DNA from 2 places in the Aquibium oceanicum genome. Region 2 is predicted to be linked to the other one. Evidence: predicted binding sites of a transcription regulator. Region 2 holds the regulator's gene; the other holds the start of a gene.
The links. The regulator PhoB, encoded in region 2, activates phosphate uptake and scavenging genes when phosphate is short. The targets are predictions, from matches to a motif close to TGTCATNNANCTGTCAT.

Region 1 (7,445 bases), 2.3 Mb from region 2:
AGACGGCGAGGATCGCAGGCACGCCGAACCCCGAAAAGAGCCGGCGGAAGACGAAAAATAGGAACATCTCCGCGAGCACCATCAACGCCCACAGGAACCCGACGGTGTCGGACGCGATCCCCAGGGATTTCCAGTAGATCGAACCGAAAGCGTAGAAGAAGCCGTGACTGGCGATGACAGAGCCGCAACCGAAAGCGATGGTCAGGAAATACGGATCGGAGAGTACGCGCCGGGCATCCGGCAGATCGGTGGGGAGTTGCGACGGCCGCCGCGGACGACCCAGCCGGGGCGCGAAGAGCGCGGCCACGACGATCCCGGCGAGACCGCCGCTGAAGAGCCACGGGAAGACGCCGGCGTCAAAGCGCGCCAGCACCGCGCCGCCCGCGAGATTGGCCGCCAGGAAGGAGGCCGTGCCCCAGATGCGCAGGCGGGAATAATCGGACCCGTAGCGGCGCACGCCCGAAAGTGCGAGCGAATCGGCAAGCGGAGAATGCGGCGACCACACGACAGAGAGGATCAACGAGATCGACAGTACGAATACCGGACCTACCGGCAGGAAATAGCCGAGCGAGGCCACCAGGGCGGCAGCTGCGAGCGCGATCAGCACATAGGCACGGTCGGGCGCGCGGTCGGCGAATGCGGTGATCGCCGGCACCGCCATGAGGCGCACGAAGATGGGCGCCGACAGGATCAGTCCCACCTGCGCCGCATCGAAGCCGCGCTCCTCCAACCACAGCGGAAAGTACGGAAGGTGGAATCCCATCGGCACGAAGATCGCGGCGAACAGCAGCGACATGCGCGCCTCGAAATGCGGCGGCTTGACCGATTGTTCGGGCGTCAGCGGAGGAAGGGACATGCGAAAGCGGAATTCCGGCGACTTCGGGAGGCGCGCCATGCGGGTCCCGAGCAATAGGCCCCCGATACCACCAAAGCCGGCATCGTGAAACGCCGGTGTCCGATCGGACTTGGCCGTCAGGCCGCCATCAGTCCCGGCCGGGCTAAGCCGCTTCCACCGCCCTGTCGCGAACCAGCCCGAGGACGGGCTCGGAAGCAGGCTCCGGCTCGGCATGGACGACCTTCGCCCAGGTCAGGATCTCAAACGTGCCGTCCAGGCGCTCGGCCACCGCCGTGCAGCTTTCCACCCAGTCGCCGGTGTTGATGTATTCGACGCCGGAGATGGTCTCGATCGTGGCGTGGTGAATGTGGCCGCAGATGATGCCGTCTACGCCAGACCGCCGCGCCTCTTCCGCCACGACGTTCTGGAACGAGCCGATGAAGTTTACGGCACGCTTCACCTTGACCTTCGCCCACGACGAGAACGACCAATAGGGCATGCCGAACGCGCGCCGGAATAGACCGATCGCCCGGTTGACCACGATCGCGGCGTCGTAGGCCTTGTCGCCCAGATAAGCGAGCCAGCGCACGTTGTGGACGACGCTGTCGAACTGGTCGCCGTGAATCACGAGAAAGCGCCGCCCGTCGGCGGTCTCGTGCACCACGCGATCCGCGACGACGATGCCGCCGAAATGCACGCCCTGGAAGCCGCGCAGGAACTCGTCGTGGTTGCCGGCGATGTAGACGATCTCCGCACCCTTGCGCGCCTTGCGCAGCAGCTTCTGGACGACGTCGTTGTGGGCCTGCGGCCAGTGCCAGGAGCGGCGCAGCCGCCAGCCGTCGACGATGTCGCCAACGAGAAATATCTTCTGCGCTTCGTGAAAGCGCAGGAAATCGATCAGGAACTCGGCCTTGGCGGGCTTCGAGCCGAGATGCACGTCCGATATGAAGAGCGTGCGGAAATTGCGGATCGGCTCGTCTTTCATCGGATCGCCCCGGCCTTTCTCTTGGAGGAAGGCAAGACACGATTCATGTCACAGGCTTATGACGGTTGTGGATTCCCACTCCGCCCGCTAGACCGTTTCGCGGAAACGGGTGGGAGGAACGGCGATGGATCTCGGCATCAGGGGACGCAGGGCGATCGTGTGCGCGTCGAGCAAGGGGCTCGGACGCGCCTGCGCCATGGCGCTCGCGGAGGCCGGATGCGACGTCGTGGTCAACGGCCGCAACACCGAGGTGCTCGCCCGGACCGCGGCGGAGATCCGCGAGCGGTTTGGCGTGACGGTCGAGGAGGTCGCGGCGGACGTTTCGACGCCGGAAGGCCAGAAGGCGCTGCTCACCGCCTGTCCCGCGCCCGACATCCTCGTCAACAACAATGGCGGTCCTCCGCTGAAGGATTTCCGCCAGCTCGACCGCGCGGCGATGCTGGAAGGCGTCGCCCAGAACATGGTTACCCCGATCGAGCTGATCCAGGCGGTCATCGACGGCATGGCCGAGCGTGGCTTCGGCCGGATCGTCAACATCACCTCGCTGTCGGTCTACCAGCCGATCCCAGGCCTCGATCTCTCGTCCGGCGCGCGGGCCGGCCTGACGGCCTTCCTCGCCGGCGTGGCGCGCACGGTCGCCGGCAAGAACGTCACCATCAACAACGTCCTGCCCGGCAAGTTCGATACCGACCGCATCCGCAAGACCATCGTCTTCGCGGCTGAGAAATCCGGAGTCAGCGAGACCGAACAGGCCGAGCGCACGGCGAACGAAATCCCTGCTGGCCGGCTCGGCCGGCCCGAGGAGTTCGGCCAGGCCTGCGCGTTCCTGTGTTCGCAGAATTCGGGGTACATCACCGGGCAGAACCTCGTTCTCGACGGCGGGCTGTTCAACAGCGCCTTTTGAGCCGTCGATCCGCTTCATCCGCTGCATTCATCGGGAGGGACAGAAAAGTGAAACTGGTGCGTTTTGGTGAACCGGGCAACGAAAAACCCGGACTGGTCGACGCCGACGGCGTTTTGCGCGATGCCTCGGGCGTCATCGACGACTATGGGCCCGAGACGCTGTCGCCCGCGCTGAAGGAAAAGCTTTCGGCGGTAGATCCCGCGTCGCTCCCGAAGGCGCCGGAAGGCGCGCGCATCGGCTCGCCGGTGAAGCGCATCGGGCACTTCATCGCGATCGGCCTCAACTACGCCGACCACGCCGCCGAAACCGGCGCCGCGATCCCCAACGAGCCGATCGTGTTCTCGAAGGCGCCGAGTTGCCTGTGCGGCCCGAACGACGACATCCTGATGCCGAAGGGCTCGCAGAAGCTCGACTGGGAGGTCGAACTCGCCATCGTAATCGGCGAACGCTGCGACTACGTCACCGAGGAGGAGGCACTGTCGAAGGTGTTCGGGTACGCGCTCTGCAACGACGTCTCCGAGCGCGCCTACCAGGCCGAGCGCGGCGGCCAGTGGATCAAGGGCAAGAGCGCGCCGACCTTCGGCCCACTGGGCCCCTGGCTGGTCACAGCCGACGAGGTTGCCGACCCGCAGAACCTTTCCATGTTCCTCGATGTGAACGGCGAGCGCATGCAGACCGGCACCACTTCGACGATGATCTTCCCGGTCGCAGAGATCATATCCTATCTCTCCGAGTTCATGGTGCTGGAACCCGGCGACGTCATCACCACGGGCACCCCGCCCGGCGTCGGCCTCGGCAAGAAGCCGCCGATATTCCTCAAGGTCGGCGACACCATGCACCTCGGCATCGACGGCCTCGGCGAACAGCGTCAGACGGTGGTCGGACGCTAGCGGTTTTCAGAAGGCCCGCGGCGGGACGAACAGGCAGATGGTCCTGCCGTCGTTCCTGCCGGCGACAGAGCACCAGTGGAACTCGCCGTCCGGCGAGTTCCGCACCCTCCGGTCGCTGTAGGCGACCACTTCTCCGGTCGAGGCGATCACGTAGCCTTCCGGCCTTTCGCTGATCACCCTCGCTTCGACCGGGCGACAGTCGAACCCCGAGCAACAGGCGAAGGGATAGTTCCAGCCCGACGGGGCGTCATGGGCGTGGGCGCCGCCGAAGATACCCGAGGCAAACGCGGCAAGGGCCATTGTTCGAAGAAGCGCGAGGGGCTTTGCCTGGCGGCTCGCGCGGCGCATGAAGCGCCAACTGTGCGGATGTTCTCGACCTTGATGCATGTTCGGCTCCGGGCTTCAGCTCTTCGCTTGCCCGTCCTCGAACATTTCCGGCCCGCTCGGGCGAGACGGTCCACGGTTCACGAGCCCTGCTCCGGCTACCGACCGTCCCTGCCTTCGGCAGCCCTCATCCTTCGCTGATTCGTCAGCCGGCGCAAGAGTCGCCGAGGAGACTGATTCTGGATCGGATTCAAACATCGGCGGCGACACACGTCCGGGTGGGTATTCGGCAAAGCGTTTGCTGAAAGGCAGCTATCGACGCCGTGCCTCCGCTTTCGTAAACTCGCGGGAGCAATTCCATGGAGGTCTCGATGAACGTCCATCCCTCTGCCGAGCCTTCCTGGAACGGCCTTGCCGAGAGCCGGCCGACGCTCGACAGCCGGGCCTATTACGGCACCGAGGAATATGACCGCGACCTCAGGGATATCTGGTATCGGAACTGGGTCTACGCCTGCCGGTCGAGCGAGTTGGCCGAGCCGCGCGATTTCCGGCTGTTCCGGCTCGGCGACCAGGAAATCCTCCTGCTGCGCGGCGAGGACGGAGACCTGCGCGCCTTTCACAACACCTGCCGGCATCGCGGTTCGGCGCTGAAATCGGAGGACAGCGGGCGGCTGAAGTCGCGGCTGATCGTGTGCCCCTATCACGCCTGGTCCTATTCGCTGAACGGCGATCTGGTGCGCGTGCCTTCCAAGTCCTGTCCCGCCGGTTTCGAGAAGGGCGACCATCCGCTCTACCGCGTGGCCGTCGCCGAATGGCGCGGCTTCGTCTTCGTCAACCTCGGCGCGGAACCGGGCGCTTCGCTGGACGGAAGTTTCGATGTCGATCCGCGGGTGCTAGCGGACTGGCCGCTCGACACGATGACCAGCGCGCACGTCTTCCGCAAGACGATGAACTGCAACTGGAAAATCTTCTGGGAAAACTACAACGAGTGCCTGCACTGCCCGGGCGTCCATCCCGAGCTTTCGGCGCTCGTCCCGATCTACGGACGCGGTCTGATGGACCGGCACGACGACCCGGACTGGGCGGCACACGCGGACGATCCCGCGCCGGAATTCTCCGGCACGCTGCGAAACGGCGCGGAAACCTGGTCGAGCGACGGCAGCGCGCATGGCCGCGCCTTTCAGGGTCTCGGCGACCGCGAGCGCGCAGCGGGCCAGACATACGTGACCCACCTGCCCTCGCTCTTCGTCGTCGGCCATGTCGACTACGTCCGCGCGGTCAGCCTGAGGCCTCTGTCGCCGACGCAGACGGAACTGACGGCGGAATGGTTCTTCACGCCCGACACCCTGCCCCCGACCGCCGAGGAACTGGACAACATCGTATCCTTCGGCCGCCTGGTGCTCGGGCAGGATGCGGCCATCTGCGAGGTGAACCAGCGGGGCCTCGCCTCCAATCGCCACCAACGCGGCGTGCTGATGCCGGAGGAATACGAGATCGCACGGTTTCACGACTGGGTGCGCGCGCAGAGCCGCTGAACGCTATGAGACCGCAAACTCGGGAGAACTTCATGCGTCTCTTTCTCGCCATCCTGACGGGCCTCGCGCTGACCGGTGGAGCCACTGCTGGCTGCTATGAAGGAGTTGGGTGCACCGACGTGAACCAGTTCACGAAGGCCAACCTGCGGCAACTTTCCTGCGAGAACCTGTGGTACGTGCGCAATTCGATCTTTGCCGAAAACGGCTACTGCTTCAGGACGAAGCGAGCGCAATCCTATTTCGACAACGCCGGCTGCTGGGTATCCGACCAGGCGCAGGTGAAGCTCTCGCTCATCGAAAGGCAGAACGTCGGCAGCATCGTGCAGGTCGAAGGCGAACGAGGCTGCCCGAAATGACCCTCACATGCGCCGCGGCAGGTAGACGAAGGTGACCACGCCGCACAGAAGGACGAAGATGCCGAGGGTGGCGAAGACGGAACCGAGGCCGAAGAAGGCCAGCGCCACCGAATAAACCAGCGGCGGGAGGAGTTCCGAGAGGTCGAGATAGGTGCGGTAGACCGCCGTCATCTGCGGCCGCTCCCAGGCATGCACGCTGCGCATGTAGGCGGTCGAGCCGAGCGCGTCGAGCGCGATGCAGAAGAATGCCGCCGCCAGCAGGAACACCGCAGCGGTTACCGGAGCGGCCTCGCCGACATAGCCCGCTCCAAGCAGCATCGTGCCGGTCGCGGCAAAGGCAAAGGCCATCGTGTTGCGCGCGCCGAATCGCTTGCCGGCCCAGCCCCAGATCAGCGCCGAGAACAGCAGCGCATTTCCGCCCGAGACGAGCAGCCCGCCGGCCATCTCGCCTTGGCCGGAGGACACCATGAGGATCGGGCCGTAGACGAAGAAGGTCGTCCAGAAGCAGGAGCGTCCGAAGGCGATAAGCCATGCCAGCCTCAGACGCGGCTGGCTGACGAAGCGTCCGATGTTGGCGAGCGGATTGGCGGGCCGGATCTTGCCCGGCCGGATCAAGGGATTGTCGCCGAGCCTGAAGTACCAGAACAGGCAAAGCAGGATCACCGAAAACAGGATCACCACCCCATGCGCGGCCACGATGCCGTATCGCGTGTAGAGGAAGACGCCGAGCGCCGGCCCGCCCGTCCAGGCGAAGGTCGACCAGGCGAGACGCATCGATTCGGCCTCGATGAACTTCGTCTTGCGGATGTGCTCCATGATGTAGAGGTTGAGCGTGATCGAGAGCGCGCTGGCGCCCATCACCCGGCACAGCATGCCAAGCATCTGGGTGGGAAGCGACTGGGTCAGGAACAGCAGAGCACCCAGGACGAGGGCGACCACGCCGGCCGTGTAGACCCACCGGCGGGCGAACCGCGCGATCAGCAACGGCATGAACAGCGTAACCGATATTCCGGCCAGAGCTACCCCGGTATAGACGAGCGACACCGCCTGCTTGTCGCGCAGCACCTCGTAGATCTGGATCGGGATGACGCTCGAAACCGAGGCGCGCGCGAAGGATTCCAGCGCATAGAGGATGGCAAAGGTGCTCGCGCCCGGCGCGCGCACCGCTGGTAGCCAGATCGGGTGCCGGACCTGAGTCGCCATTCCTGCCTGCCGGAGAATTCCGAAGCGACAGTTGCAGCGCCGCGCGATCGGCCGTTAGCAGGAAACCGACGCTCCAGCGTCGCAAAAGCGAAGCAGCGAACGTCGCGCGGAAAAAGGCGTCAGGCGCGATCCCAGTCGGGGGAAAAGGCGTAGTCGCAGATGCGGCTGCTTGCCGATCGCAGCGCGGAGATCGCCCTCATTTCCTCTTCGGAAAGGGCGAAGTCGAAGATGGCGATGTTCTCGGCCAGCCGCTCCTTCTTGGTCGTCCGCGGGATGGCGGCGACACCCTCCTGCTGCACATGCCAGCGGAGCACGATCTGGGCGGGTGTGCGTCCATGGTTCTGCGCCGCGGAACGCACGGCGGGTTCCTCGAACAGTCCGCCGCCGCGATGGAGCGGACAATAGGAAACCAT
Region 2 (7,445 bases):
CTACGTCAACCGGAGCACCGCCGGAGGACCGCTGCGTTTCGAGGAGAAGCCGATCGCCATCGATCCAGAAGACCTTGAAAAGGTGCTCGGCGCCTATGCGCTCGACATCGACGGCGACGGCATGCGCGACCTCGTTCTGATGCGGGTCGGCGAGAACGTGATTCTCAAGGGCGGGCCGGAGTGCACCTACTCGAAAGCCAACCGGGAATTCACCTTCGACGGCGGCAAGGCCTGGACGACCTCGTTCGCCGCGACCTGGGAAGCCGGCCAGAAATTTCCCACCCTCGCCTTCGGCAACTATGTCGACCGCCATGCGCCGGGCTCGCCCTGGGGCACGTGCCACGACAACGACCTGTTCCGGCCGGAGGCCGGCGACAGGCCCGACTATTCCGACCGCCAGGCATTGCGGCCCGGTCATTGCGCGCTTTCGATGCTCTTCACCGACTGGAACCGCTCCGGCACGCCGTCGCTGCGGATCACCAACGACCGCCAGTATTATCGCGGTGGCGAGGAACAGCTCTGGCGGGTCGAGCCGGACCGGCCGGCGAAGCTCTACGGCAAATCGGACGGCTGGCAGCATCTGACGATCTGGGGCATGGGCATCGCCGAGGGCGATCTCGACGGCGACGGTTTTCCGGAATACGCGCTCACTTCGATGGGCGACACCAAGCTGCAGAAACTGTCGGAGGACGCAGACGAGGACGAGCCGCTCTACACCGACATCGCCTTTGCCAGGCATGCCACCGCCCACCGTCCCTATGTCGGCGACGACCTGAAGCCCTCGACCGGCTGGCATTCGGAGTTCGCCGACTTCAACAATGACGGCCTGCTCGACCTCTACATCGCCAAGGGCAACGTGGAGCGCATGCCCGACTTCGCCGGTTTCGACCCTGACAACCTGCTGCTCGGCCAATGGGACCAGACATTTGCCGAGGCCGGCCACCAGGCGGGGATCGACCTGCCGACCAAGGGGCGCGGCGCCCTTGTCGAGGACTTCAACGCCGACGGCATGCTCGACCTGCTGGTCGTGAACCGCGAACAGAACGTCTCGCTGTTCCGCAACTCAGGTGCAGTGACCGAATACGGCTCACGGCCGATGGGCAATTTCGTCGCGATCGAACTCGAGCAGCCGGCGCCGAACGGAAACGCCGTCGGCGCGCTGATCTCCGTCAAGGCCGGCAATTCCACCTTCAACCGTACGGTCCAGGCCGGTGGCGGCCATGCGTCGGGCCATACCGGCTTCGTCCATGTCGGGGTCGGCACCGCCGAGCGCGCTGAAATCCGCGTCAAGTGGCCGGACGGCGAATGGAGCGCGCCCTACCGGGTGTTCGCCAACAATTTCGTCCTCATCGGCAGGGAAGCGAAGGCCGCGCGCTACTGGTATCCGCCGGAAGACGATTCCTGGCAGGCCTCGTCGGCGCAGTAGCGATCCGCCGTGCGTTCCGCGGCCAAACTGCTTCTCGCCACCCTGACGGCGGGCTGGCTGTGCGCGGGTGCGGCCCCCGCCCTTTCGGGCCCGACGGCCGATCATGCGTGCCCGTCCTTTGAAGACGCGGTCAAAGCAAGTGGCGAGCAGCTCGTCACGCTCGCGGCGACACGCGGCCTGACATACGAGCTGCAACCCTTTCCCAACGATCTGCGCGGCGCGATCCTCTCTTATGTCGGCTTCCGCGTCTCGCCCTCGGATGACCGGAGCAACGGCCTCATCTTCTATCTCCGCAGCGGCAGGATCGTCTGCGGCTATCTCTGGCGCGATCGCACCGGGGGAGCCGATGGAGCGCATCGTGGCACGGGGAAACCGCATGCGGACGTCCGGGAGCCGGATGCAATCTTCCGATTGCCGGTGCGCGACGTGGGCGAACTGGTCGACCTGATCGAACGGGTGCGCAATGCACTGACGGCGGGCGGCAACAGCGCAGAGCGCAGCCCCAGGCTTCGCGATGAAAACTCGTTCGGTACCACGCGCGGCGCACGGGCTTTGGCAGACGCATCCGAACCTTCCGGAGAGCAGCGAGCGGCAATGCTGGCGGACCTGTCACAAAAGCTCTTCGGAGAAACCGAAAGCATCATCGAGGAATTCGCCAACCTGACGGTCGTGCCGGCGCTCAACATCGGCACGGTGCCCTTTGGCGTCCTCGACCCGAATGGCGACGGGATTCCGCTGGTCCACTCGACTGCAGTCAACGTCGAGGCGTCGATGAACGACGTGGCGGCGGGACGGCTGTTTGCGATCGCGCCCGAAGTGCGGCCCCAGACGATCGCCGGCGATCCGGACGCCACGGGCGATCCGGAATGGATCTTCCCGCGGCTGCCTGGTGCCGCGGCCGAGGCGCGCACGATCGCCGCCCGCTTCGAGGCGACGCCGATCATCGGCTCCGACGCGACGATCGAGACGGTGACCCGCCACCTAGCCGAGGACACCTACATCCACCTCGCCGCCCATGGCCTCAGCAGCATCACGGATCCGGTGGACGGCAGCTTCATCGCGCTCAGCGATGGCAGGCTCACGGCCCGCGCGATCCAGGAGATGCGGCTTTCGAACAACCCGCTCGTGGTGCTGAGCGCCTGCCAGACCGGGCTGGGCAACCCGCTCGACGCCGGGATCGTCGGGCTTGCGCGCGCCTTCATGCTTGCCGGCGCGAGCAGCGTCATCGTCAGCCTCTGGAACGTCGACGACGAGGCGACCTCGTGGATCATGACGCGCTTCGTCGATTTCCTGACCAACCACCCGCCGGGCACGGCGCTACGCCTGGCGCAGGACGCGGCGCGCGAGCGCTGGCCCGAACCCTCGAAGTGGGGCGCTTTCGTGCTGTTCGGGTCACGCACGGTGGTGCTGGCTCCCGCGGACGACGACCGCCCCATGTCGGTAGCGCTGAACGTGCTTCCTCTGGTGAAGCGCGTGGGCAGCGAGGACATGGACCCTATCGGACCAGGCGCGGCGGTTCGGGTCGGCGCCGGAGACGAGCTTCATCTCGACATCGCCAACCTCGGCGGCAAGCCAGTCGATCTCGACGTCCTCTATGCGGACGCGGAGGGGACGGTCTCGCATCTCCTGTCGGAGCGCGTGCCGGCGGGCGACGAAGAGCGCCTTGGCCTCGTCCGCTTCACCGACACGACGGTGGGAATGGAACGGGCGATCATCGTGGTACGTGAAGCCGCGCCCGCATCGCCGCTGCGTCCGCTGTCGGATTTTGAAAGCGTGCCGGGCACGATGCTGGCGCACCTGCTGCTCAGTCCCGCGTCGCTGCGGACATTGCTGCCCGGCGGCATCCGCAAGGTCTCGCAGTTCGGCGGACGGGAGTTCCTCGGGTCGTTCGTGGGAGCGAGCGAGCGCTTCGAACTGGCGCTGTCGGAGGCCCGGCACATGGGTGCAAGGGGGTCGCCCTCGCGCGAACAGCCATCCGCCGCCTCTCGGCGGCGGGCGGGCGTGATGGTCGTGCCGTTCGAGGTGTCGCGGTAGCGCCGGTCAGGCCTCGCGGATCGCGTAGCCCGCGCCGCGGATCGTGCGGATGACGTCGGGCATGCGGCCGTTGTTGACCGCCTTGCGCAGGCGACCGACATGGACGTCGACGGTGCGTTCGTCGATGTAGATCGTCTCGCCCCAGACATTGTCCAGAAGCTGCCCGCGCGAGAAGACGCGACCGGGATGCTGCATCAGGAATTCGAGCAGGCGGAACTCGGTCGGTCCGAGCTTGATCTCGCTCTTCTTGCGATAGACGCGATGGGACTCGCGGTCGAGCACGATGTCGCCGACCTTGAGCACACTCGACAGGACCTCCGGCTTGGCACGGCGCAGCAGAGCGCGGACGCGGGCGATGAATTCGGGGGTGGAGAAAGGCTTTACTAGGTAATCGTCGGCGCCGGTGGAGAGGCCGCGCACGCGATCGCTCTCCTCGCCGCGCGCCGTGAGCATGATGATCGGCAGGCGTTCCGTCTCAGGGCGCATTCTCAGCCGCCTGCACAGTTCGATGCCCGAAATCGCGGGCACCATCCAGTCGAGCACCAGAAGATCCGGCACGCTCTCCTGCAGCCGTATCTCGGCCTCGTCGCCGCGGGTGACGATCTCGACCTGATAACCTTCTGCTTCGAGGTTGTATTTGAGGAGGACGCAGAGCGGCTCCTCATCCTCGACCACCATGACCTTTGCTGCAATCATGCCGCGTCGTCCTCAGGCGTTCGCCCCGGCCATCACCGTCTCGTCGGTCTTGGGCCGCGCCATGGGCAGTTGCTTGCCGGTCATGACGTAGTAGGCGTTTTCCGCGATGTTCGTGACGTGATCGCCGATGCGCTCCAGGTTCTTGGCGCAGAACAGGAGATGGGTGCACGACGTGATGTTGCGCGGGTCTTCCATCATGTAGGTCAGGAGCTCGCGGAAGATCGCCGTGTACTTGATGTCGATCTTCTCGTCCTCGACGCGCAGCGGTACCAGCGCCTCGGCCTCGCGCGCGACGTACAGGTCGACCACCTTCTTGACCTGGCGGTGGACGAGCTCGGCCATGCTCTCGATCGAATAGGACAGGCTGGTCGGCGTCGAGGTCAGCCCCACAGCACCGACACGCTTGGCGATGTTCTTGGCGAGATCGCCGATGCGCTCCAGATCGCCGGCCATGCGGATGGCGCTGACGACGGCGCGCAGATCCTGCGCCATCGGCTGGCGGCGGGCGATCAGCGTGATTGCCTTGTCGTCGAGCTCGCGCTGCTTGGCGTCCATGATGGCATCGTCGGAGATGATGCGCTGGGCGAGCGCCGCGTCGGTGGAAAGCAGCGCGCGGGTGGCGTCGTCCACCATCGAGGCCGCGAGTTCGCCCATGTCGCACAGAAGGCGATCGATACTTTGAAGTTCCTCGTCGAAGGAGGCAACGGTGTGCTCGCCCATGGTCCTGTCCTCGTATCCTGGTGCCGGATCAGCCGAAGCGACCGGTGATGTAGTCCTGGGTGCGCTTGTCGTCGGGGTTGGTGAACATCTTGTCCGTCGGGCCTTCCTCCACGAGGTAGCCGAGATGGAACATCGCGGTGCGCTGCGAGACGCGGGCGGCCTGCTGCATCGAGTGCGTGACGATAACGATCGTGTAGTTCTGGCGAAGCTCGTCGATCAGTTCCTCGACCTTGGCGGTGGCGATCGGATCGAGCGCCGAGCACGGCTCGTCCATGAGGATGACCTCCGGAGAGACCGCGATGGCGCGGGCGATGCACAGGCGCTGCTGCTGGCCGCCGGACAGGCCGGTGCCCGGCTCCTGAAGCCTGTCCTTGACCTCGTTCCAGATCGCCGCCTTCTGCAGGCTGGATTCCACCACGGCGTCGAGCTCGGCCTTGTTCGTGGTCAGGCCGTGGATGCGGGGGCCGTAGGCGATGTTCTCGTAGATCGACTTCGGAAACGGGTTCGGCTTCTGGAACACCATGCCGACACGGGCCCGGAGCTCCACGACGTCGATCTTCGGATCGTAGATGTCCTCGCCGTCGAGCGTGATCTTGCCGCCGATCCTGGCGATGTCGATGGTGTCGTTCATCCGGTTCAGGCAGCGCAGGAAGGTGGACTTGCCGCAGCCCGACGGCCCGATGAGTGCCATCACCTGCTTTTCCGGAACGTTCAGGTCGACGTCGAACAGCGCCTGCTTTTCCCCATAGTGCACCGTGACCTTTTCGCCCCGCATCTTGTAGCTGGTCATGGCATCGGGGGTCATGAGCTTCTTCTCGACTGCGGCTTCGCTCAGCATGTTCATGTCCTTGTACTCCATTACCAGCGGCGTTCGAAGCGCCGGCGAAGTATGATAGCGCCGATGTTCATGACCGCCAGGAACATCAGCAGGATGATGATGGCGCCCGACGTGCGCTCCACGAAGGCGCGCTCGGCTTCGTTGGCCCACATGTAGATCTGCACCGGCAGCGCCGTTGCGGGATCGAGCGGCGAAGTGGGATAATTGGCCACGAAGGCCACCATGCCGATCAGCAGCAGCGGCGCCGTTTCGCCGAGCGCCTGCGCCAGGCCGATGATGGTGCCGGTGAGGATACCGGGCGCGGCGAGCGGCAGGACGTGGTGGAACACCATCTGCGTCTTCGATGCGCCGAGCCCGAGCGCCGCGGCGCGGATCGAGGGCGGTACGGCCCGCAGGGCGGCGCGCGTGGCGATGATGATCGTCGGCAGGGTCATCAGGGTCAGCACCAGCCCGCCGACGAGCGACGCGGAACGGGGGAGTTCCATGAAGTTGATGAAGACCGCCAGCCCGAGCAGGCCGAAGACGATCGACGGCACCGCGGCCAGGTTGTTGATGTTGACCTCGATGAGATCGGTGAAGCGGTTCTTCGGCGCGAACTCTTCCAGGTAGATGGAGGCCGCGACGCCGATCGGCAGCGCCAGGATCAGCACGATCAGCATCATGAAGAGCGAGCCGATGATCGCCACACCCATGCCGGCGGTCTCGGGACGGCTGGACGCGCCGTAGGTGAACAGGCCGGTATTGAACTTCTGTTCGATCACGCCCGCCTGCTGGAGCTGGCGTATCCACTCCAGTTGCTGATCGGAGACCTTGCGACGGGATTCCTCGACCGTCAGGTCCACCTGTCCCTTCACCGCGGAATCCACGTCGGCGGTGGCCAGTACCCAGACGGTCTGCGTCGTTCCGATCACGGACCAGTCGCTGGTAACGAGATTGCGCAGCTGGTTCCTGACGCCGTTGGAGACCAGGCCGCCGGCCTCGCGCATGAGCTTCCGGTTCTCGGGATCGATGCCGAGCACCTTTGCGATCGCGGCATCGGCCAGCCTGGGGTAGTTGGCGGTCAGGAGCACGTTCGGATCCGTGTCGCGCTCGTTGTCGGGATCGATGATGCTTTCCTCGATCTCGATCGGCAGCTGGATCGAGGTCTGCCAGAAGGCGGTGTAGCCTTTCGAGAACACCGACCACATGAGCGCGAACAGGAAGAAGATGCCGATCGCGATGGCGACGATCCCGTAGATGCGGAACCGGCGTTCGGCCGCATACCGCTTCTTGATGCCGATGTCGCGGCGCGGATGGGGAGCCGCCGCGGTTTCGAAGGTGGCGTCGGTCATTCGTACTGCTCCCGGTACTTGCGCACGATGTAGAGCGCGAAGACGTTCATGCCGAGCGTGAGCACGAACAGGGTCATGCCCAGCGCGAAGGCGACGAGCGTCTGTGGCGACGTGAACTCGAGATCGCCGGTCAGCTGGTTGACGATCTTGACCGTGATCGTGGTCATGGCCTCGAACGGATTTGCCGTCAGGTTGGCCGCCACTCCGGCCGCCAGCACCACGATCATGGTCTCGCCGATGGCGCGCGATGCGGTGAGCAGAAGCGCCCCGACGATCCCCGGCAGGGCGGCCGGAAGGATGACGCGCTTGATGGTTTCCGAACGCGTGGCGCCGAGCCCCAGCGATCCGTCCCGCATGGAACCGGGAACGGCGGTGATGATGTCGTCGGACAGCGACGACA

Region 1: a site for PhoB is predicted at 1,868-1,884, ahead of BSQ44_RS12665 (UDP-2,3-diacylglucosamine diphosphatase). Genes of this name have one in related genera too.

Annotation. Positions count from the first base shown of each region.
Region 1 is NZ_CP018171.1:2,564,070-2,571,514, reverse strand. It holds gene BSQ44_RS12670 (MFS transporter) at 1-856, opposite strand, end outside; gene BSQ44_RS12665 (UDP-2,3-diacylglucosamine diphosphatase) at 999-1,820, opposite strand; gene BSQ44_RS12660 (SDR family oxidoreductase) at 1,945-2,724, shown strand; gene BSQ44_RS12655 (fumarylacetoacetate hydrolase family protein) at 2,772-3,614, shown strand; gene BSQ44_RS12650 (hypothetical protein) at 3,621-3,914, opposite strand; gene BSQ44_RS12645 (aromatic ring-hydroxylating oxygenase subunit alpha) at 4,310-5,473, shown strand; gene BSQ44_RS12640 (YARHG domain-containing protein) at 5,506-5,829, shown strand; gene BSQ44_RS12635 (MFS transporter) at 5,833-7,032, opposite strand; gene BSQ44_RS12630 (aldo/keto reductase) at 7,152-7,445, opposite strand, start outside.
Region 2 is NZ_CP018171.1:4,867,433-4,874,877, forward strand. It holds gene BSQ44_RS23795 (CRTAC1 family protein) at 1-1,426, shown strand, start outside; gene BSQ44_RS23800 (CHAT domain-containing protein) at 1,436-3,460, shown strand; gene phoB (phosphate regulon transcriptional regulator PhoB) at 3,467-4,156, opposite strand; gene phoU (phosphate signaling complex protein PhoU) at 4,169-4,876, opposite strand; gene pstB (phosphate ABC transporter ATP-binding protein PstB) at 4,905-5,720, opposite strand; gene pstA (phosphate ABC transporter permease PstA) at 5,735-7,045, opposite strand; gene pstC (phosphate ABC transporter permease subunit PstC) at 7,042-7,445, opposite strand, start outside.